3 regions of the Lysinibacillus sp. FSL P2-0066 genome follow, and region 3 is predicted to be linked to each of the others. Evidence: a T-box and tRNA genes for the amino acid it is inferred to sense, from the RefSeq annotation. Region 3 holds a T-box; the other regions hold tRNA genes.
The links. A T-box is a leader RNA that pairs with one kind of tRNA and senses whether it is charged. The one in region 3 lies ahead of argS (arginine--tRNA ligase), so its partner is inferred to be a tRNA-Arg.
Positions count from the first base shown of each region.

Region 1 (7,101 bases), 1.5 Mb from region 3:
CGCATTAATCGCGTTTTTTTAGTACCTGAAAATGTGCAACCGTTACCAGAAGCTATTCGTGCAATACTTCGTGCAGACTATATTTTAATAGGACCAGGAAGCCTATATACAAGTATTATTCCGAATTTGCTTGTGAAGGAAATAGGAGAAGCAGTTGTTAAGGCTAAAGGAAGAAAAATATATGTTTGTAATTTAATGACACAAAAGGGCGAAACTATTTCTTATACAGCAGGCGATCATGTAACAGCCATACATAAGCATGTTGGCCATGATTTTATCGATTCCATTTTAGTAAATGATGAAGAACTACCGAACCCTGTAAAAGAATTGTATAAAGAAGAAAGAGCGGAACCAGTAACATTTGATGTAGCAAAGCTTGAAAGTATGGGATTAGAAGTTATTAAACGGGACATTGCTACAATTCGACCAGATGGAACGGTTCGCCATAATGCTACGAATGTTGCAGAATGGCTGGTAGATTATGCTGATATTTACCATCAAAAAGTAAGAGGACCAATAATAGAAACATAATGGCTTTATTGTATATGGTAAGATGAACATATACATAGAAATCATGATTGAAAGGGGGGCGTGATATGTCTTTTGCTTCTGAAACAAAAAAAGAATTGACACAAATAGAAGCGGACGATCATTGTATGAAAGCAGAAGTTTCTGCCCTAATTCGTATGAATGGTTCATTATCCTTTGCAAATAAACAACTAAGCTTAGACGTGCAAACCGAAAACGCTGCAATAGCCAGAAGACTATATACGATTATGAAAAAATTGTATCCGTACAATGTGGAATTACTTGTTCGAAAGAAAATGCGATTGAAAAAAAATAATGTGTATATATGTCGTGTAAGAGAAGGTGCGCGTGAGCTATTAATTGATTTAGAAATCATCTCAGACGACTTTCAATTTAACCATACTATCTCAAGAAAGCTCATTCAAAAGAGTGGCCAAAAAAGAGCTTATTTAAGGGGAGCCTTTTTAGCAGGAGGTTCTGTCAATAATCCAGAAACATCGGCTTATCATTTAGAGGTTTATTCTTTATATAAAGAGCATGGTGAAGCATTAATGGATTTGATGAATGAATTTGAACTCAATGCCAAAACAATCGAACGTAAAAAAGGCTTTGTGACGTACTTAAAGGAAGCGGAAAAAATTTCAGATTTCCTTAATATTGTTGGCGCACATCAGGCTATGATGAAATTCGAAGATGTTCGGATTTTGCGAGATATGCGTAATAGTGTCAACCGTATTGTGAACTGTGAAACTGCCAATTTAAATAAAACCATTGGTGCAGCATTACGGCAGGTAGAGAATATTCGATTTATTGAAAATTCAATTGGTCTTGATCAACTACCAGAGAAGCTTCGTGAAATAGCTCGTCTCCGTGTTGAATACCAAGATGTGACATTGAAAGAGCTTGGTGAAATGGTATCTAGTGGAACGGTTAGTAAATCTGGTGTTAACCATCGATTGAGAAAAATTGATGAGATTGCGGATGCATTAAGGCGTGGTGAAAAAATAGGTGGTTAAGTTATCATACTTTTCAGGTATGAATGTCATGCTAATCGCTTATTGTTCTTTTGCCTGTAAGTAAGGTAAGATAAAACTAATAGATGAACGGTAGTGAAGGGGAGTTTTGAGAATGATTGAGAGAAGAGTCCAGGTTAAATTAAAATTAGGACTACAAGCTAGACAAGCAGCACTATTTGTGCAGGAAGCAAATCGTTTTAGTGCTGATATCTTTCTAGAAAAAGACGAGAAAAAAGTAAATGCCAAATCCATTATGGGTGTCATGAGCTTAGCAGTTGCTAAAGGTACTGAAGTGACTTTAAGCAGTGAAGGTAACGATGCTGAGCAAGCGGTTACAGCGTTGGCAACAATTATTGAAAACGAAGATTAACATTCAATAAATACAAAAGGCATCACAGAGCAATTCTGTGATGCCTTCTCTTTTTTATTTATTATCGCTACGATGCATAATGTGGTCAATTAAGCCATATTCTTTTGCACGTTCAGCAGTCATGAAGTTATCACGATCTGTGTCTCTTGCAATGACTTCAAGTGGTTGACCAGTGCGTTCAGATAAAATGCCATTTAATTTTTCACGTAAGAATAAAATACGTTTAGCAGCAATTTCAATTTCTGTCGCTTGCCCTTGCGCACCACCTAGTGGTTGGTGAATCATAACTTCAGCATTTGGTAAGGCAAAACGTTTACCAGGTTCTCCAGCTGCAAGTAGGAAAGCACCCATTGATGCAGCCATACCAATACAAATTGTTTGTACCTGTGGTTTAATAATTTGCATTGTGTCATAGATTGCCATACCAGCCGTAATGGATCCGCCAGGTGAATTAATGTAAAGAGAGATATCTTTATCTGGATCTTCTGCTTGTAGGAAAAGAAGCTGAGCGACAATGGAGTTGGCAACATTGTCATCAATGGCACTTCCTAAAAGGATAATACGGTCTTTAAGTAGACGTGAATAAATGTCATATGCACGCTCACCACGACTAGTTTGTTCAATAACTGTAGGAATTAAATTCATGTTAAATCCTCCTTAAAAAGCTAAATTCGAATACCTTTGCTGAAAATTTTCCTTTGTATTTCAGCTGTATCCTTATCATACACATTATAGTCAGGGAAGGTCAAATATTAACCCTGCTAAAGTGAAATTAAAAAAAATAAATTGTTTTTGCAATCTATGGTTGAATTATATAGGATAGGCTTGTATAATGATTAAGGTTATAAGGTTTAAAGTACAGAACACTATTTTGCAGGTATGCTTCAAAAATGAGGGTTATCTACATCATGCTTTTCGTAAGCCTAGAGTGAGTACTTTTTTTTTGTGTCTTTTGCCCTCGTGGTGTAATGGATAACACGTAAGATTCCGGTTCTTGCACTGGGGGTTCGATTCCCTCCGAGGGCGCCATTTTACTGATTAATTGATATACTGTTATAGCTCATCTCCTAATAAGTAGTTTAGCAGCCTGCTTACTGGAGATCGAGAGGAAGAATAGGGAATACTGTCCTAGTTGGCATTATTCCCCTATTTATTCCTTTCAAACCTTCAAAAAAGCAACAACTCCAAATTATTTTTTAGTGAACATACTGTACGTGAGACTAGCAATAGTCGAAAAAAAAAGAATCCTATCTGAGGGGATTCTTTTTTTTTGCCTAAATTTATCGAAATTTGGCATGGTTCTCATTGTATATATATTAGTTTTAGGTTTATTTTCTTGTTATTTATACATGTTTTTTCAAATTATATGAATTTCATATAAATTTATATGAAAAAATATTTAGTTTTATGCGAAAAGTTGTTGTCTAAATACTATAATGTTAATATAATTGACCTAATAGTCTAACATTTCCGAATTGCGAAAAATAATACGTAATTTGGAAAATTATCGAACTAGGGGGAAATATAATGAAAAAAACAGGTTGGATGTTACTGATGATTATTGCGGCATTAACATTAGCGCTTGCAGGATGTGGTACAAAAGATGGGGCATCTTCAGGTAGCTCTTCTTCAGAAGATGGTGGAGATGGCAAAAAGGTCTATAAAGTAGGTACTGAGGCCACTTTTGCACCATTTGAATCTGTTGACGATTCAGGGAAAATTGTAGGGATTGATGTCGATATTCTACAAGCAATTGCAGATGAGATGGACTTTGAGGTTGAGTGGAATAATATTGGATGGGAGCCAGTGTTCCAAACAATTAAAAACGGTGAAACAGATATCGGTGCTTCAGGGATCACAATTACGGAAGAACGTAAAGAATCATTTGATTTTACAGAACCATACTATGAGTCTCAGTTATTAATTGTTGTGAAAGAAGATTCAAAAATTAAATCTCTTGATGAATTAAAAGATAAAAAAGTATCAGTACAAATTAATGCTACTGGTCATATGGCGGCGAAAAAGCTTCAAGGGGAAGCAAGTACAAATATTATGGCTTTTGAAAGTCAGCCAATCGCTATTCAAGAGATGCTAAATGGTAATGTTGATGCAGCTATCGGAGATAACGCAGTCGTTTATGAATATATTAAGGCTCATCCAGATCAAAAACTAAAAGTAATTGAAGATGACGCATTCGAAAAAGAATACTATGGCTTCATGGTTCAAAAAGGCAATAAAGAATTACTAGATAAATTAAACGAAGGTCTTAAAAAGATTAAAGAAAACGGTAAATTAAAAGAAATTACAGGTACTGATTTTTAGTAAGAAATGAATGACATGATGCTACTAACATAGTAACTGTGCTAACGGCTCATTTATTAATCGTAATTTAAAGGGGAATGGGGTTTTCGGATGGACATCTTTGACTTACGCTGGGACATTGTCTGGAACTACCGAGATATGTTTATACGAGGTATTGGCGTAACACTTATTTTGACACTTAGTGGTTATTTTGGCGGTATTCTATTAGGGCTATTTTTAGGCCTTGGAAAATTATCGAGTAAAAAATGGATCTATTGGCCATCTAAACTATATATCGATTTATTCCGTGGAACACCGATGCTTGTACAAATCTTGTTAATTCACTTAGCAGTTATTCCAACAATTTTTGGTCATTCTTTAGGCTATATGGTATCAGGGATTACAGCGCTTATTTTAAACTGTGCTGCTTATAATGCAGAAATTTTCCGTGCAGGGATCCAAAGTATTGCAAAAGGACAAATGGAGGCTGCTCGCTCTCTTGGATTAACGCATAACCAAGCGATGCGTAAGGTCATTTTACCTCAAGCATTTAGACGGATGATTCCACCATTAGGAAATGAATTTATCGCATTATTAAAAGATTCTTCACTCGTAACAGTAATTGCAGCACCAGATATTTTATACGCTAGTAAGGTCGTAGCTGGTGCAAGCTTCCGCTTCTGGGAACCGTATATCGTTGCAGCATTATTATATTTAGTTTTAACATATGGTGTAACGAAAATTGTGGCATTTATCGAGAAACGATTTAGCAATAGCTATGTCCCTCGTAAAGCTAAGGTAGAAGGGCGGGAAGCTAGATGATAAAAATTGAAAACCTACACAAATACTTTGGCAAGCTTGAAGTATTAAAAGGAATCGATTATGAAATTCAAGAAAAACAAGTTGTCTGTGTTATTGGGCCGTCTGGTTCAGGAAAAAGTACATTTCTCCGTTGCATCAATATGTTAGAAGAAGTAACGGATGGTGCTATTTATATTGAAAATGTAAAAATTAACGACCCTAAAACGAATATCAATGAAATTCGCGCTGAAGTAGGTATGGTGTTCCAACAATTTAACTTATTCCCGCATATGACTGTTATTGATAATGTTACAATGGCACCTATGCAAATTCGTAAAATGAGTCGTACAGACGCAGAGGCTCTAGGACATGAACTATTAAAAAAGGTTGGCCTCGATAGCAAGGCATATAATTATCCTGAGCAGCTATCAGGTGGTCAGCAACAGCGTGTGGCAATTGCTCGTGCCTTAGCAATGAAGCCAAAAGCTATTTTATTTGACGAACCAACTTCAGCACTTGACCCTGAAATGGTAAAAGAGGTGCTAGATGTTATGAAAAATCTAGCAGCTGAAGGGATGACAATGGTTGTTGTGACACATGAAATGGGCTTTGCCCGTGAAGTAGGCGATCGAGTGGTCTTCATGGATGGGGGCTATATTGTAGAAGAAGGTTCTCCAGAGGAACTATTCGGCAATCCACAAAGCGACCGTACGAAGGCGTTTTTAGGAAAAGTATTATAAAACTGAAAAAGCGAACGACATGCTTGTTCGCTTTTTTGTACTAAAAAAGTAGTCCATGGTGTGAGTATTCACCATGGACTGTTTTTATTTAATGAAGGGGATTAGATGTTGTGTCGTATGCATTCAGCATCGCTTGCATATCCTGTTGAGAGTACTGAGGCACTTGATAATAGCCGTGTTTATTTTGATAAATGGATAATTCGTAGCCCATTTCGATACAGTTAGGAATACTATCCGCAACAACGCGTCGAACTACAGGGTTTGTTGTCTCCAACGCAGCAGTTGTCATGCATTTTGCTGCTCCTTTTTGAGCGCCAAGTAAAAATCCAGAAATAGCTTCATCATTGATTTCATTTGCGTTTTGCATTGGCTTTTTTGGTTGACCAGGATTTAGGCCATATTTGAAGTCATTTCCTGTTTCCATTTGGTAGCGTCCTGTTGGAACAGATGGATCGTGTCCTGTTTTGAAGGATTCTACGATCGTATTGTACATACCAAGAGTGAAATTATATTGGCGATCCAAAATATTGAGTAATTCAGGATCTTTTACATGGGGACGCAAAATAATCGCTTGGTTCATACCTGCAATAATTTCGCCAATTGTTTCATGCATGTCCATCATTTCATGTCCACCATGATTTAGGCTATGTTGTTGATTGAAATTTGTTTGGTTTGATGATTCATTGTAAAACGATTGTGACAAAAAAAACGCCTCCTCAATAATTTTTTGTTGCAGTATTTAGTATGTCGTGTCAATTCAATTTCATACGGTATAAATGTAAAGGTAAAAATGTAGACTAAAGTTAGAAGGAAATGCAAGTCAAGGAGGCTTAAAATTGAAAAAGTTACTTGGACCAATTGGAATAATTGTCATCATTCTTGTTGTAATCGCCTTATTATTTATACCTAAATATAATAGCCTGGTGACAGCCGAGGAAAATGTTGATTCTAAATGGGCACAAGTTGAAAATCAGCTCCAACGTCGTTATGATTTGATTCCCAATCTAGTGGAATCTGTGAAAGGCTATGCGAGTCATGAGCAAGAGGTGATAGCGAATATTACGCAGGCACGTGCACAAATGGGAAGTGCAAGAACACCAGAGGAGCAAGCTGTTGCCAATGATGCTTTAACTGGCGCTCTTAGTCGTTTACTAGTAGTTGTAGAAAATTATCCAAACTTAAAGGCAGATGCAAACTTCCGCCAGTTAATGGATGAGCTAGCAGGTACCGAAAATCGTCTAGCTGTAGCACGTGAGGATTACAATAATGAGGTGCAACAATTCAATAAACATGTTAAACGTTTCCCGGGGAATTTAATGGCAGGAATGTTTGGCTTCGAACAAAA
Region 1 covers NZ_CP150202.1:3,669,239-3,676,339, reverse strand. Annotated here, with positions in the region: gene MKZ14_RS18255 (YvcK family protein) at 1-531, shown strand, start outside; gene whiA (DNA-binding protein WhiA) at 597-1,544, shown strand; gene MKZ14_RS18245 (HPr family phosphocarrier protein) at 1,657-1,914, shown strand; gene clpP (ATP-dependent Clp endopeptidase proteolytic subunit ClpP) at 1,969-2,559, opposite strand; tRNA gene MKZ14_RS18235 (tRNA-Arg) at 2,869-2,943, shown strand; gene MKZ14_RS18230 (basic amino acid ABC transporter substrate-binding protein) at 3,442-4,236, shown strand; gene MKZ14_RS18225 (amino acid ABC transporter permease) at 4,327-5,037, shown strand; gene MKZ14_RS18220 (amino acid ABC transporter ATP-binding protein) at 5,034-5,756, shown strand; gene MKZ14_RS18215 (spore coat protein) at 5,845-6,459, opposite strand; gene MKZ14_RS18210 (LemA family protein) at 6,593-7,101, shown strand, end outside.
Region 1: it has a tRNA-Arg gene. The T-box ahead of argS (arginine--tRNA ligase) is inferred to sense a tRNA for this amino acid. The anticodon was not compared.

Region 2 (7,101 bases), 930 kb from region 3:
TGACCTTTAAAAAAGCAATTCAAGGAGATGGTAAGATATCCTATACACTCTGATATCTTACATAGCTCCTTGAACTGCCAGTAAATTACTTAAATTATTTAGATTCTACATTCTCATCTTGAGAGTAATTATATTTAGAAGGATCAACTGGCGTATAACCTGTTGGCGTATAGAATCTCAATAAGTCACCATTTACGACTCTATCAGATAACGCCAATTTATGATCTACTTCATTTTTAATCGTTTTTGCTTCCTCTAATTGACTCTCGTCTAATGGTAAGCCTGTTTTATTATCATAATATTTTTCATTAATTGAATAAATAGTAGGACTGACAAAATCGCCATTTCTAAATGGAACAATTTCATCATGCTCTTCTGATAATAAGTCTGAACCAAATTGAACAAATTGCTGTGAATCAATTCCAAGTAAATGTAATAATGTTGGAAGAAGGTCTGTTTGCCCACCATACGTATGGTTAGTACCACCCTCCATACCCGGAACATGTATAAATAATGGAACGCGTTGTAAATTAGCACTTTCATATGGTGTAATATCTTTTCCTATTACTTGGCTCATTGCAGCGTTATGATTATCTGAAATACCATAATGGTCACCATAAAGAACAATCATTGAATGATCATATAAACCTGATTCTTTTAATTGCTGGAAGACCTGTTGAATTGCTTCGTCTGCATAACGAGCTGTTTGGAAATAATTATCAACGCTTGCATCTCCCGTATTGGCTTTATCAATTGTCACTAAATCTTGATTCATTTTATATGGATAGTGATTCCCTACCGTAATTAATTTTGTATAAAAAGGTTGTGGTAAGGAGCTTAAAAGATTTTGAGATTGTGCAAAGAATGGTTTATCTAATAAACCATATTCAGCCATGTCCTCTGAAGTACCTGTGTTATAGTAGCTAGCATCAAAGAATTTATCGAATCCAAATGATTTATAAATCACATTTCTATTCCAGAAGCTTCCGTTATTACCATGGAATACAGCGGATGTATAACCATAATCTTTTAAAATACTAGGAGCTGCCTGATACGTATTTTGTGCTTTTGTAATATAAGCAGATCCTTGTGGTAATCCAAATAAAGAGTTTTCAAGCATAAATTCTGCATCAGACGTTTTCCCTTGACCTGTTTGATGGAAGAAATTATCAAAATACAAGGTATTCTTATCTTTTGCTAATGAATTTAAAAATGGTGTTACTTCTTCACCGTTTAATTTATAGTCGATTAAAAAGTTTTGGAATGATTCTAAATGTAAATAGATAACGTTCATTCCCTTTGCTGCACCAAAATATTGGGCATTCGGTTTGGCATAATTTGATTTTGTATAGTTAATTACTTCAGTAATATCACTACTATCCGCCAAAGCTCTCTGAGACGATGCTTTCATCGTTTCAACTGAGTCATAAATCGTATAGTTATACATTCCTAGATATTTCACAATATAGTTTCTATCAAAACCTCGTGTTAATAGTTGAGGACGATTAGTTTCAGCTAGTCCTAAATTAAGGACGGATACTGCTAATGCAATAGCAATGATTGCCATTCCTTTTTTATAGCCATAACGTTTCGTATCTTTTTGAATTTTTTTAGAGAATCGTAGATAAAACATAACAAGAACATCTACAAAGAACAAAATATCATAAGGCTTTAGTAAAGAAAGAACACTACCACCTAAATCACCGAAATTCTGTGTTTGAGAAAGTGTAGGTAATGTAATGAAATCACTAAAGAATCGGTAATAAACAATATTGGCATATAAAAGAATAGACATCAAAGTATAAATTACAACGAGTGATGTGTATTTTCTTTTTCCTTTAAATAAAAATGAAAATCCTAGAAATAGCATTGCTGAGCCTAGTGGATTTATTAGTAAAAGGAATTGTTGCATGACTCCTTCTACACCTAAGTCAAATTGTGATAGTTGAGAGATGTATGTTTTACTCCATAACATTAATACTGCTACTATATAAATTCCTAAAAAGTTTTGTAATAGGTTATCTTTTTTATTTACTAGATTTTTCATTTCTGCACCTACCTTTTACTGATTAAATTAAAATCTAGATATATATGAACTTAACTGATAAGTACTGTATTGCACTTTAAAAAATGTTACGTTACAATAGTTTTTTTCGCGACCAATGTATAGTACTCCCCATTTAAACTTCTGTCAAGTTGTTAGCTATTCTTCATATAAATATTTCTAATTAACCTAAATATTGTCCAAAAAATACCCAGTAAACATTAGCTTTTAACTAATATTTACTGGGTATTTTACGCCATAATAGAGATGGTTGGTTCTTTAAATATCTATATGAAATTTACCTCGCAATTTCTCTTATTTGGGCATCAAAAAATCTTCCATTTCAAATGAATTGGAAGATTTTCTGGAACACTATTTAGACGTTTCTATATTTATTTGAGCACCTACTGCATTTTTCAATGATGAAGAAAGACCTCGTCTGATTAGATTCGCTGAAACAGGCGCTCTCCCCATCTCCCTTGCCCAAATTGATAATTGTCCTATATGGTGAATTTCATGTGCAATGGTATGACGAATGATCTCACCCCATGTATGCGTTTCAATGCTACAATCGGCTAATGGATTATGAAGTATACGCTCTTCCATACTGTCATCCCATTGATTTACAAAGCTTTCGACTTCTAAATGAAATGCTGCTTCCAATTTACGAACCTTTTCCAAGTTATTATATTCATCAAAGCTCTCCTGAAAATCAGTTTTCCCTTGTAATAGACGAATCCAACTCCATTCAACATCAATGATATGGAAAAGTGTGTGTAATATACTGCCCATTCCTCCAGTTCGGTTTTGCAAAAGTTCTTCTTCAGTCAACTCTTCACACCAACGAAACCAGTCTTCCCTAACTAGCCAATTATATTTAAAAAATGTTTGCAAAAAAGCACCTCCGTAGTTGTTGAAAAACATTATAACTCACTATTTCTTCATATAAAGTGAGGAATCCTTCTTTGCTCTTTCAGCTATCCAAATAAGCACTATAAGTATCCTAAGCTAAATGTTTAGTAATTACCACTTCTGGTTACTCTTATGAATTTTTCTATAAACGTAATCTGCATTATCTAGGTTTTTCCAGCTACTAATAAAATTTAGTATTAGCATAAAAATTCCAAATAAAATAAATGCCAACATATATTTACCTATGAAAAATAAAACAAACGTTGCAACCAAAAGTAATATCATTAAAATTATTACGAGGATTTGTAATTTCCCCTTCTTCTTCTCATCCACCTGTTCAACCTCCAATCAAAGCGCCGATACTTTTCTAAAATGTTTTCTTTGGTTTATTTTAACATAAAAATTCATTTTTTCTAAATAATCAATTATTTTATGCAAAATCCAAACATCAGAAATTTCCTACCAAATTTTCCTTACATAATCTTGGGATGATCTGAAATATTTAAATAGGAAGTAGAAATAAACAAGGGATATTTTATTGGATAAGATAAATAATATCTTTAGGAGGTGTCGACATGAAACGAGACAAAAAAAATACAGAGTTTGCAACAGACGAGCCAACAAAACAATCATTTACTAGTGGAGCAGACCCAAAAAAACCTAATGGGCGTACGGAAGCCCCTCGCCCACAACGTGAAGAAGACCTTATTGTGGATGAGAAAAAAGGTAAGTCAACTTCATTATAATGTAAGACAAGTTAGTATTTTTGACCACTCTATTAGAGATGGTCTTTTTTAATTTTCTCCACATCATGTAACGCTATATAATGATTGAGACCACCCATCATGGAGTGGTCTTTCTACTATTATTAAATACAGATTATTTTAATTAACTTATCTCATCGCCAGTATATTATATATTAAAACAAAAAAGTAAATTTATGTTTTTTAACCTAATTTTAACCTTTTATTGATAATCTATAGTTGTTTCAACAATTAAATTACTAGGAGGAATAATTATGACAGTAGCAGTAAAAAATTTTAGTAGTATTATGAATCAAATGAGAGATGCTTATACGGGAGAGCAAACCAATGAATTTTCTTTAGCAGCGTTCATTGGACTTCAAGCTCCTTCATTATCAGACGCACCTGATGAATTACAAAAACTAACACAAGAATATCAGGAGAACGTTAATAGTTTTTATGTGCAAGAAGAATTAGACTTAAAAGAAAATGTTAAGCAGTTAGAGAATGATAAAAATCAAACAGCTTTTTTTGAAAATATGCGGAAGAAAAAAGAGGAAGCTTTAAAAAAATCGGAAGACATGATCAATAAATACTACGATTCGTTGATAGATTTTGGTGAAGAGCATCCTGCAGCTCAAACACTAATCCTTACTATTGCTGATAAAGTCGGTGCCTTTATACAAGATATTATGGATAAAGTTTTAAATGTTTTTGTTACTGTTGTGGAAACTGTAAAAAATGCAATAAGTGCTGCTATTAATTTCATTTCCTCTACTTTTAATTCAATTGTTAGCACTACGAAAAATTTCTTTTCTAGTTTATTTTAAAAACATTCTTAGCAGGACTGTCTCTGGACTATCTTGTTTCACATTTAATACCACTTTACAAGAAACAGATCAACGAGCTAGTTCTCATTTTGATAAACTTTTCGATGAAAAAGACTGATTTTGGCACCTCTTAGGCACTATCGAGAGACTTATACATCAATGTATAAAAATAAAAAGGCTTACAACCGTTGTGGCTGTAAGGCTTCGCTTGACGTCCCAGGAGGGATTCGAACCCCCGACCGACGGCTTAGAAGGCCGTTGCTCTATCCAGCTGAGCTACTGAGACATGATGTCGTTTCTTATGTATTCCATAGGAAGGACAATATTTATTATATGTACTTTATAGCATAATGTCAACATTAATTTTACTATGCAGGCAAGGTTTGCCTCATATTTTTTATCATATGTTGCTACAGCATCCATTATACCATTTCCTCACCCACTTAGCAGGACGGATAGCAAAATATTTGCTACACTATTGGCGATAAAAAAGTAGGAGGTATGAGGATGTTTAAAGATTTAGTCGTTATTGTCACTGGTGGTGCACAAGGGATTGGAAAGGGCATTACACTCGCATATGCACAACAAGGCGCAAAAGTGGTGATTGCTGATTTGAATGCAGGCTTAGGTCAACAGTTAGAACAGGATATGCTTGCTCAAGGCTACTCTGCATTATTTGTTCCAACGGATGTGACAAAGGAACAGGATATAATTCATTTGATGCAGCGAGCTGTTGAGCAATATGGGACCATTCATATATTAATTAATAATGCTGGGAAGTTTCAGCATCAATCTCCCTATGAGGTGACGTTTGATGAGTGGCAGGATTTGTTGCAGACGAATTTAACGGGTACCTTTTTCTGTGCCAGAGAGGCTGCAAAAGTGATGCGGCATAATGCAAAGGGTGGTTCTATTGTTTCGCTGGCCTCTACGCGTGCTGAAATGTCGGAGCCTCATACAGAAGCTTATGCGGCTACAAAGGGTGGTATCATAGCGTTAACACATGCTTTAGCGCGATCTTTAGGGCCAGATCAAATTACGGTGAATTGTATTTCACCTGGGTGGATTGAAACAGGTGATTACGAGGCACTACGGCCAATCGATCATGCGCAGCATTTGTCAGGAAGGGTTGGTCTGCCTGAAGATATTGCACAGGCTTGTCTCTATTTAACAAACCCGATGAATAACTTTGTAACAGGTATTAATCTTACAGTTGATGGTGGCATGACGAAGAAAATGATGTATGAAGCGTAATTTTGTCGTCTGTTCTTTTCTTTCTTGTTCTTCATACTCTGAGATTCCTTGGAGTATGCTACTGTAGGAGATAGAACAAGAAGGAGTGAAGCCTTGTACCCCTATTCAAATGGTTTTTCATTAAGCCAGCTGTATCATGCCCCCTATACGCAGTATACGGCTCCGATTCGTCACTTTTTACAGTCAAATGATTACCGACGCTGTATTAGTAAAGGCGAAGCAGACTTTATGGCTATGAATCGCTTACTTTGGATGGAGCATGTAAATTGGACACGGATGACTATTATTAGCATTGTGTTTAATTTGCCTGATTTACCCTTTGTGCAGCAGCGTTTGCTACGCAATGCAACCGATTTAGGGAATTGTTTACGCCCCTTTTATGGGGACTCCGTGGCGGATCGTTATGCAGCTTTAATTAAAGAGCATCTGGTAATTGCGGCTCAATTAGTGACAGCTGCTGCGAAAGGTGACGCTACCACAGCAGAAGCAAAAGAAAAGGAATGGTATCGTAATGCAGATGATATTGCTTTCTTTTTGCATACAATCAATCCATACCTAAGTAGAGAGGCAGTACAAAAAATGTTTTATACGCATTTAGCTTTAACGAAAAATGAAGCTGTCACGATGATACAAAAAGATTTTCAGGCAGATGTAGACGTATTTGATGAAATTGAAGCAGAGGCACTTGCGATGTCAGATATGATTGCCAGTGCCATCGTGATGCAATTTTGTTACCTCTTTTAATGTAAAAATCTTGATGCATTTATGACCATTTTACGCTCAACTGCTGGAGGAAAAACTCTCGCCGTTTTGTTTTTGGCATAATGAGCATGAGGCTGTATGCCCTGAAGACTACCCTTCATAAAAGAGGCTAATGTATTGCTTTGAATCGTTACGTTGGCTCGCTTTAATTCCCATGTGGAGTGGTGAATATCAATGCGAAAAAGTGTATCCTTCCATTTCGCCCATGAATGGTAGCGCTCTACAATCCATCGGTCAAAATTAGTATTGGTCTTGTCTCCTATTGTATAAATAACCCTCAATCTTTCGTCACATGCTTTGTAATGGCTTGTGTATGAATAGTGATTTCCTCTTTGTTTTACTAGGATGTTGGAATGGCGATATGGCAAGCTACCTATTGCCGTAATTTTTGATAAGAAATTATTCGTCACATCTAAATGAAAAAAATAGATGCCTTTCATGCCGTTATACTCCACATATGTTCGGACATTCAATTGTAAATAGGTATTCATCCCCGGAAGAGGTGGTAGAAAGCGTAGCCGATGTCGATAAACTTTAAAAACTACAGCACTAAGCC
Region 2 covers NZ_CP150202.1:3,140,402-3,147,502, forward strand. Annotated here, with positions in the region: gene MKZ14_RS15680 (LTA synthase family protein) at 95-2,047, opposite strand; gene MKZ14_RS15685 (DinB family protein) at 2,417-2,938, opposite strand; gene MKZ14_RS15690 (hypothetical protein) at 3,532-3,702, shown strand; gene MKZ14_RS15695 (hypothetical protein) at 3,975-4,529, shown strand; tRNA gene MKZ14_RS15700 (tRNA-Arg) at 4,742-4,815, opposite strand; gene MKZ14_RS15705 (glucose 1-dehydrogenase) at 5,037-5,783, shown strand; gene MKZ14_RS15710 (hypothetical protein) at 5,877-6,527, shown strand; gene MKZ14_RS15715 (DUF2071 domain-containing protein) at 6,524-7,101, opposite strand, start outside.
Region 2: it has a tRNA-Arg gene. The T-box ahead of argS (arginine--tRNA ligase) is inferred to sense a tRNA for this amino acid. The anticodon was not compared.

Region 3 (7,101 bases):
AATTACAGTAAAAGATAATGATGCATCTCGAGGATATTTTAAATTAAATGAAAGTACATATGAAAAGGTAGATATATATGGTAAACCATTCCGTATTATCAATGTGGATTATAGTAAGAAAGGATTAATTAACTTAAGATTAGAAAAGTATTGACAAGAAGCGGATACCCCTAACTTTTTATTTTGTACGCTACCATATCAATTTTCACACGCCCATAAAAATAGGTGTTTCCTGACTTTGTTTTTATTGGTAATATATAACTACAAAATACATTGGGAGTGGTATTATGGGTTATTTCACAGGATGCATGATTCAATTAGTTGGGTTATTTTTATTATTCATTTTAGCGCCTACTTTAGGCGGATTTGCATGGATAGTTTTTAGTATTTTTGTGTTTGCAGGTATTATTGTTGGATTTAAATTGGCTTCTAATAGGATTACTGAATTGAAACAAGAAATAGATAAAAAAATGGATATTGTTAATCCTGAAAAGGGTACATTAATAGATACAAAATCATATATTGCATATAATTATGAATCAAAAATTGTGTTGGATGATACCAATAAGCAAATGGGGTTATGGTTAAACACTATAAAAAATGTTGTTTTTTTGTCAAAAACATCAAGTAAATATGATTTTAAATTTATTTTGCTACCATTTAAAGATATTTTATCTGTTGAAATAATGGTAGACGGAGTTTCAGTAACTAAAACATCAAGAAGTTCACAACTAGGTGGGGCATTGGTTGGTGGAGTATTAGCAGGGGGAATAGGGGCGATAATTGGTGGTACTTCTGGAAGCAAAACTACAACAGAAGATGTTAAACAAATTAATTTACTAATAACTGTTAATGATGTCCATAATCCGATCTATATTGTTAATTTCTTTTCTTCTAATGTAGATACTGGTTTACAAATTACAAACCATAAAGACGCAATGATGGTTTGTAAGGAATGGTATGGTATTTTGACTCATATTATTAAAGCAGATAATTCAAGTGAAAAACTTCCTTCTAATTCCACCACTTCGGAAACAGTTAATATGTCTGATAAATTAAAAGAGTTAAAGCAGTTAAATATAGATGGTATTTTAACCGATGATGAATTTAATAAACAAAAACAGAAAATACTGAATAGATTATAAAGGATTATATTAGAGGGGTAATTTCCCTCTTTTTTTATTGATTAGAAACTTGAAAACGTAGCAATAAATAGTGTATAGTTGGAATATAAAAGGTAATTAAATTTAATTAGTAGATGTTTTTCTACCTTACAAACGAATTTAATCCATATAAACCTCTATATATCAACGTTTCTTCGCTAATGATTTAGTTAAACTAGACAGAAGTGAATTTTATATTTACGTCTTCAAATAGTTTACGATCGCCATAGCGAAGACCTACATTACTAACTTGAATCATGCAAGTTCCTCCTTTTTTCACAATGGCTCTAGTATAGCATGAAATATGTTCCATAGTCTATAAACATTATTAAATCAAGGTTTGGCGTTCTTTCCACATTTTTTGTTAAACATAAACTGAATAAAGATACAATAAAAAAATTAAATTTGGTGTAACTTTCTTTGAGAGTGGAGCGTCTATTGTAGTGTGATTAACTATTTTTGAAAAAGAATAGAAAAATGACATCATTTTCCATGGGGATTTTAGTTGCTTATTCACAAAGGTTTCGTCTAAAATGATTCTGACTGTTTATATGTCAAGTAAATCATCACTGGTGCCCACAAGACCATCCCCGTTTTGAATGCCAGCTACTCGTGGCTCTTTCATTTATCCTAGATTGGTGTTGCTAATGTTAGACTAAAAACATCACAATCCTCATAAATGATTTCATTCATTTATCTTGATGATAATTTCATAGAGAATGCTATAAGCTAAAAAATTATTCATTTGTGGTAATGATATGCCTGCGTTCAACTAGGACATTCAGCCCTTGAGGCGGGAATGATGATTAAACAAACACATTGATGGTAAATTTAACAATTGGAGGTATATTATGGGTAAGGGCTTATTATGGACAGCCACTTGTGTAATAGTAGTTTTACTTGGGTTTGGTAGCTACTATTTTATTAAAGAAATAACAAACTCTATGGCATACAATAAATTAGTGGATGAGTATAAAAAGCCAGAACCAATTGAACATATAGAGGCAGAATATGATGTTATTGTCATCGGTGGTGAACCAGAGGGTGTTGCTGCTGCTGTTGCTGCTGCTCGAAATGGTGCAAAAACATTGTTGGTCGAAAAACGACAAGAGTTAGGTGGATTATTTACATATGGTATGCTGAATTTCCTCGACATTCCTCGTGATGGCCATAACAACTCGATAAGTGAGGGAATATTTAAGGAATGGCATGAGCTTGTTAGAGGGAATGACGCTTTTGGCATTGTAGGTGCTAAGGCAGCCTTTAAAAAGCTGATCGATGAAGAGCCCAACTTAACTTTATCCGTGCAAACCGAGATCGTGAAAGCGAATGTTAAACAACAACAATTAACGTCCGTGGAATTAAAAAATAAGTACGGTACATATGTTGTGACGGGGAAATCTTTCATAGATGCTACACAGGATGCTGATTTTGCAGCCATGTCAGGCGTTCCATTCTTTGTGGGTGGAGAAGATATTGGCATAAAGGATAAGCGTATGGCTGTGACTTTAATGCTGCATCTAAAAAATGTCGATTGGGATGAAGTAAAAAAAGCGGCTAAGTCTGGTGTATTTGGCGGTGCTAATTTAAATCATACCGTTATGTGGGGCTTTACAAAGCTGCATGATGAATACAAGCCATTACAAGAGGGTACAAGATTACGAGGGTTAAACTTAGCTCGTGTAGATGATGAATATTTCATCAATGCCTTACAGATTTTTGGTATTGATGGCTTGAATGAATCCTCCAAACAAGCGGCTATTGCCACTGGGAAGAAAGAAACGTTACACATTCTAAAATATTTACAAACAAACTTCCCAGGATTTGAAAAGGCTGAAATTGTTAGCTATCCAGAAGAACTCTACGTCCGAGAAACAAGACATATTTGGGCAGAGTATCAATTACCAATGGCAGACCTTTGGAAAAATAGTGATCAGTGGGATAGCATTGGCATTGCCTCTTATCCAGTCGATGTGCAAGCGCAAACGCCTCATGATTACGGCTATGTGATCGCATCACCAAAGCAATATGCCATTCCATTCCGTTCATTAGTACCGAAGGACATTGATGGCTTACTGGTTGTCGGACGCTCTGCTGGTTACTCATCACTCGCGGCTGGTAGTGCACGTATTGTTCCAACAGGGATGGTGACAGGTGAAGCGGCTGGGACTGCGGCTGCTCTTGCACAGAAGCACGATGTAACTTTTAGAGACATGAGTAAGGATAAATCATTAATCGCTACATTACGAAAGCAATTAGCTAAACAAGGTGCCTATGTTGATTCATTTTCAATTGAGTACCCATATCAAGGAGAATGGTATGATGAAGCCATTCAAACGCTCATTAATTACGGCCTTGTAGTGGGTGGCTATGATAATGACCTAAAAGTAGATAGTAAGGCGACAAAAATAAAGTTTGCGAAAATGTTAAAAGAGAGTATGCTACGTGCTGGTAGAGAAAGTGCATTAGAAATGAAGGATCAGCTCGAAATTGTTATCAATAAAGTTTATAATCAAGGTGATGAACCCATTGAGCGAGATGAGCTAGCCCAATATTTGGCTGATGTCCTCATCGGTGAATCCAATGCGACTAGCTGGGATACGTTAGTTGAAAAAGGAATCGTCACGGAGAAAGTAGCGAAGAAAGTCACTGATAATAAGAAATTAAAATTAAAAGAGATGTATGCGATTATGGCTGATGTTATTCATTATGTAGAAAAAGAACGTTCCTCATTGTGAGGAGCGTTTTTTGCTGAAACGGCAACGTAAAAAAGGGTTGACGCCAATTAGAAAGTCCTGTAATATATGTCAAAATCATAAAAAATTCGATGAAAAAGAGAGTAATTGATGGGAAGACTGGCAAGCGAGTTAGGGATGGTGGGAGCCTAATGCAGGAACCATGAATGAAGCGCACTTTGGAGAAGATTCTCGAAATAGTAGTAGAGAATAGCGGGGCGTCACCTCGTTAACAATGGAAAGTGGTCATGTCACATGGCAACTAGAGTGGTACCACGGGATTATCATGCTCTCGTCTCTAATTATAGAGGCGAGGGCTTTTTTATTTAGATAGGAGGAGCAAGATGAATAAACAAATCGCCGATAGTATAGCAGTCGTATTAAAGCAGCAAATAACAGGGGAGGAAATATTGTCACTATTAGAAAAACCAAAAAGCTTGGAGCTAGGGGACGTGGCCTTTCCATGCTTTACCCTAGCAAAAGTGTGGAAACAGTCACCACAAAGTATCGCAGCACAAATAGCAAGTCAATTAAACCATGACAGTATCGAGCGTGTGCAAGCCGTTGGTGGCTATGTCAATATTTTTCTAGCTCAGCAACAGGTAACGCAACAGGTGTTGAGCAAGATTCTACGCGATAAGCAACAATATGGTACTAGCTCAACAAAGATGGGAACGGTCGTCTTGGATTTTTCATCTCCTAATATTGCCAAGCCCTTCTCAATGGGACATTTACGTTCAACGGTTATCGGCAATGCCTTAGCAAATATAGCAGAGAAAAATGGCTATCAAGCGATTCGTATCAATCATTTAGGGGACTGGGGTACACAGTTTGGTAAGCTTATTGTTGCCTATCAGCTTTGGGGGGACAAACAGGCTATTTCAGCGTCACCGATTAAGGAGTTGCTAAAGATTTATGTGAAATTTCATGAAGAGGCAGAGCAAGATCCAACATTGAATGAACAGGCTCGTGCCGCCTTTAAAGCATTGGAGGATGGTGATGCAGAGGCACTAGCATTGTGGCAATGGTTCCGAGATGTGTCATTAGATGAGTTTCAAACAATCTATAAGCTGTTAGGAATTGATTTTGATGCCTTTACAGGTGAAGCCTTTTACAATGACAAAATGACGCCCGTTGTGACAGCGCTAAAAGACAAAGGGCTACTCGTAGAATCAGACGGTGCGTATGTTGTGGAGATGGAGGAGATGCCTCCATGTTTAATAACGAAAACGGATGGTGCCACGCTGTATGCGACGCGTGATTTAGCAGCCGCCCTGTATCGTCAACAGCACTATCAGCCCGAAAAGATGTTCTATGTCGTTGGTAATGAGCAGTCCCTCCACTTTAAACAACTTTTTCAGGTCATCGAAAAAATGGGCGATCCTTGGGCAAAGAATCTGCAGCATGTCCCATTTGGCATGATGCTGAAGGATGGCAAAAAAATGTCGACTCGTAAAGGCAAGGTGGTGTTATTAGCAGATGTGCTAGCTGAGGCCATTGCGACGGCAAAGCGTAATATTGAGCAGAAAAATCCTCATCTTTCAAATAAAGAGCAAGTAGCACAGCAAGTGGGGGTTGGAGCGGTAATTTTTAATGATTTAAAATCCCATCGTCTAAACGATATTGAATTTTCAATCGAGCAGATGATGAATTTTGAAGGCGAAACAGGTCCATATGTACAGTATACGTATGCGCGTATTTGCTCTATTTTAGATAAAGCGAAAGCTCCGACTCAAGGTAAGATATTGAATTCTTTAGGAGAGCTGGCTTGGCCGATTATCTTATTACTAGAACAGTTTCCCAAAACGGTAGCTATGGCTTTTGAGCAGGCTGATCCGTCTCAAATAGCGAAATATGCCTTACAATTGGCACGCTTATTCAATAAATATTATGCACAGCACAAAATAGTAGCAGATGATGAACAGCAAGCATCCCGTCTTGCACTATGTCAGAGTGTCGCCATTGTTTTAAAAGAGTCATTAGCCTTATTAGGTATTGAAGCACCAGAAAATATGTAATAAACAATAGCCATTTAAAGGCAAACTGGCCAATGATTGACCATCCTTCGAAAACATGATAAAAGGATAGAGGAATCCATGCAAGCTTTTCATAAATGAAGGCTGCGTAATAGTAGAGAGGATCGAACAAATGGCTAAAAAACAATGGACCATTTCACTCACCTTCGTAGTCATTAGTATATTTTTTGTTGCACTTAATATGAGACCAGCCGTCACGGGAATAGGACCTCTTTTTAACATCCTCATGACATCCTTACATGTCTCGAATACAAGCATGAGCTTTCTCACAGCGATTCCCGTTTTTTGTATGGGATTATTTGCTCCATTGGCTGTCCCGCTTCAGCGAAAAATGGGCACGAAATCAGCTATCACCCTTTTAGTGGCTATCCTGGTCGTCGCGAATGGGCTACGCTTTTTCCAAGCAAGCTATCTCTTGCTCATCGTGACAAGCTTTGCGGCAGGCTTAGCGATTGCAATGATTGGTCCTATTCTAAATGCTTATATTAAGAAAAAGTTTCCAGAACGCTTTACGACAGTAGTCGGTATCTATTCATTCGGTATAGGCGTAGGGGCTACTTTAAGTGCAGCCTTAACCGTGACTTTTTATCAGAGTTTCAGTAATAGCTGGACAATCGCCCTTGGTATGTGGTCAATCCTTGCGATAGTTGCTCTCGCTATCTGGCTAGCGGCAATTCCATCCGAACACAACGAGCAGCTACACCAAGTAACTGCGTCAGAAGATGTCCGTAATCCGTGGACATCTAGACGTGCCTGGGTAATCTTACTGTACTTTGGTTTACAAACATCACTTTTTTTCTCAATCATGTCATGGCTTACACCGCTATTGCAGGATAAAGGCCTGTCATTAGAGGCAGCAAGTACCATGCTGACCATTATGTCGATTGTACAAATGATAGGGAATATGGCGGTACCAATGTTCATGGAAAAATGGCCCAGTCGAATGGCATGGCTACTAGTGTTAAGCTTTGTTGGCGTGATAGGATTTATGCTGCTGTGGCTGACAACAGGTATTTACCTATGGCTGGCTGTTTTATTAATTGGTATTGTGTTAAGTGGGCTGTTTCCAATCGGCCTATTGTTGCCTCTTGATGAAGCCAAAAATGATCAGGAGGCCACTAGTTGGTCATCTATGGTGTTGGCAGGAGGCTTTATGGTAAGTGCCAT
Region 3 covers NZ_CP150202.1:2,211,266-2,218,366, forward strand. Annotated here, with positions in the region: gene MKZ14_RS10950 (hypothetical protein) at 1-154, shown strand, start outside; gene MKZ14_RS10955 (SHOCT domain-containing protein) at 288-1,145, shown strand; gene MKZ14_RS10960 (FAD-dependent oxidoreductase) at 2,015-3,901, shown strand; T-box leader at 3,982-4,201, shown strand; gene argS (arginine--tRNA ligase) at 4,243-5,916, shown strand; gene MKZ14_RS10970 (MFS transporter) at 6,047-7,101, shown strand, end outside.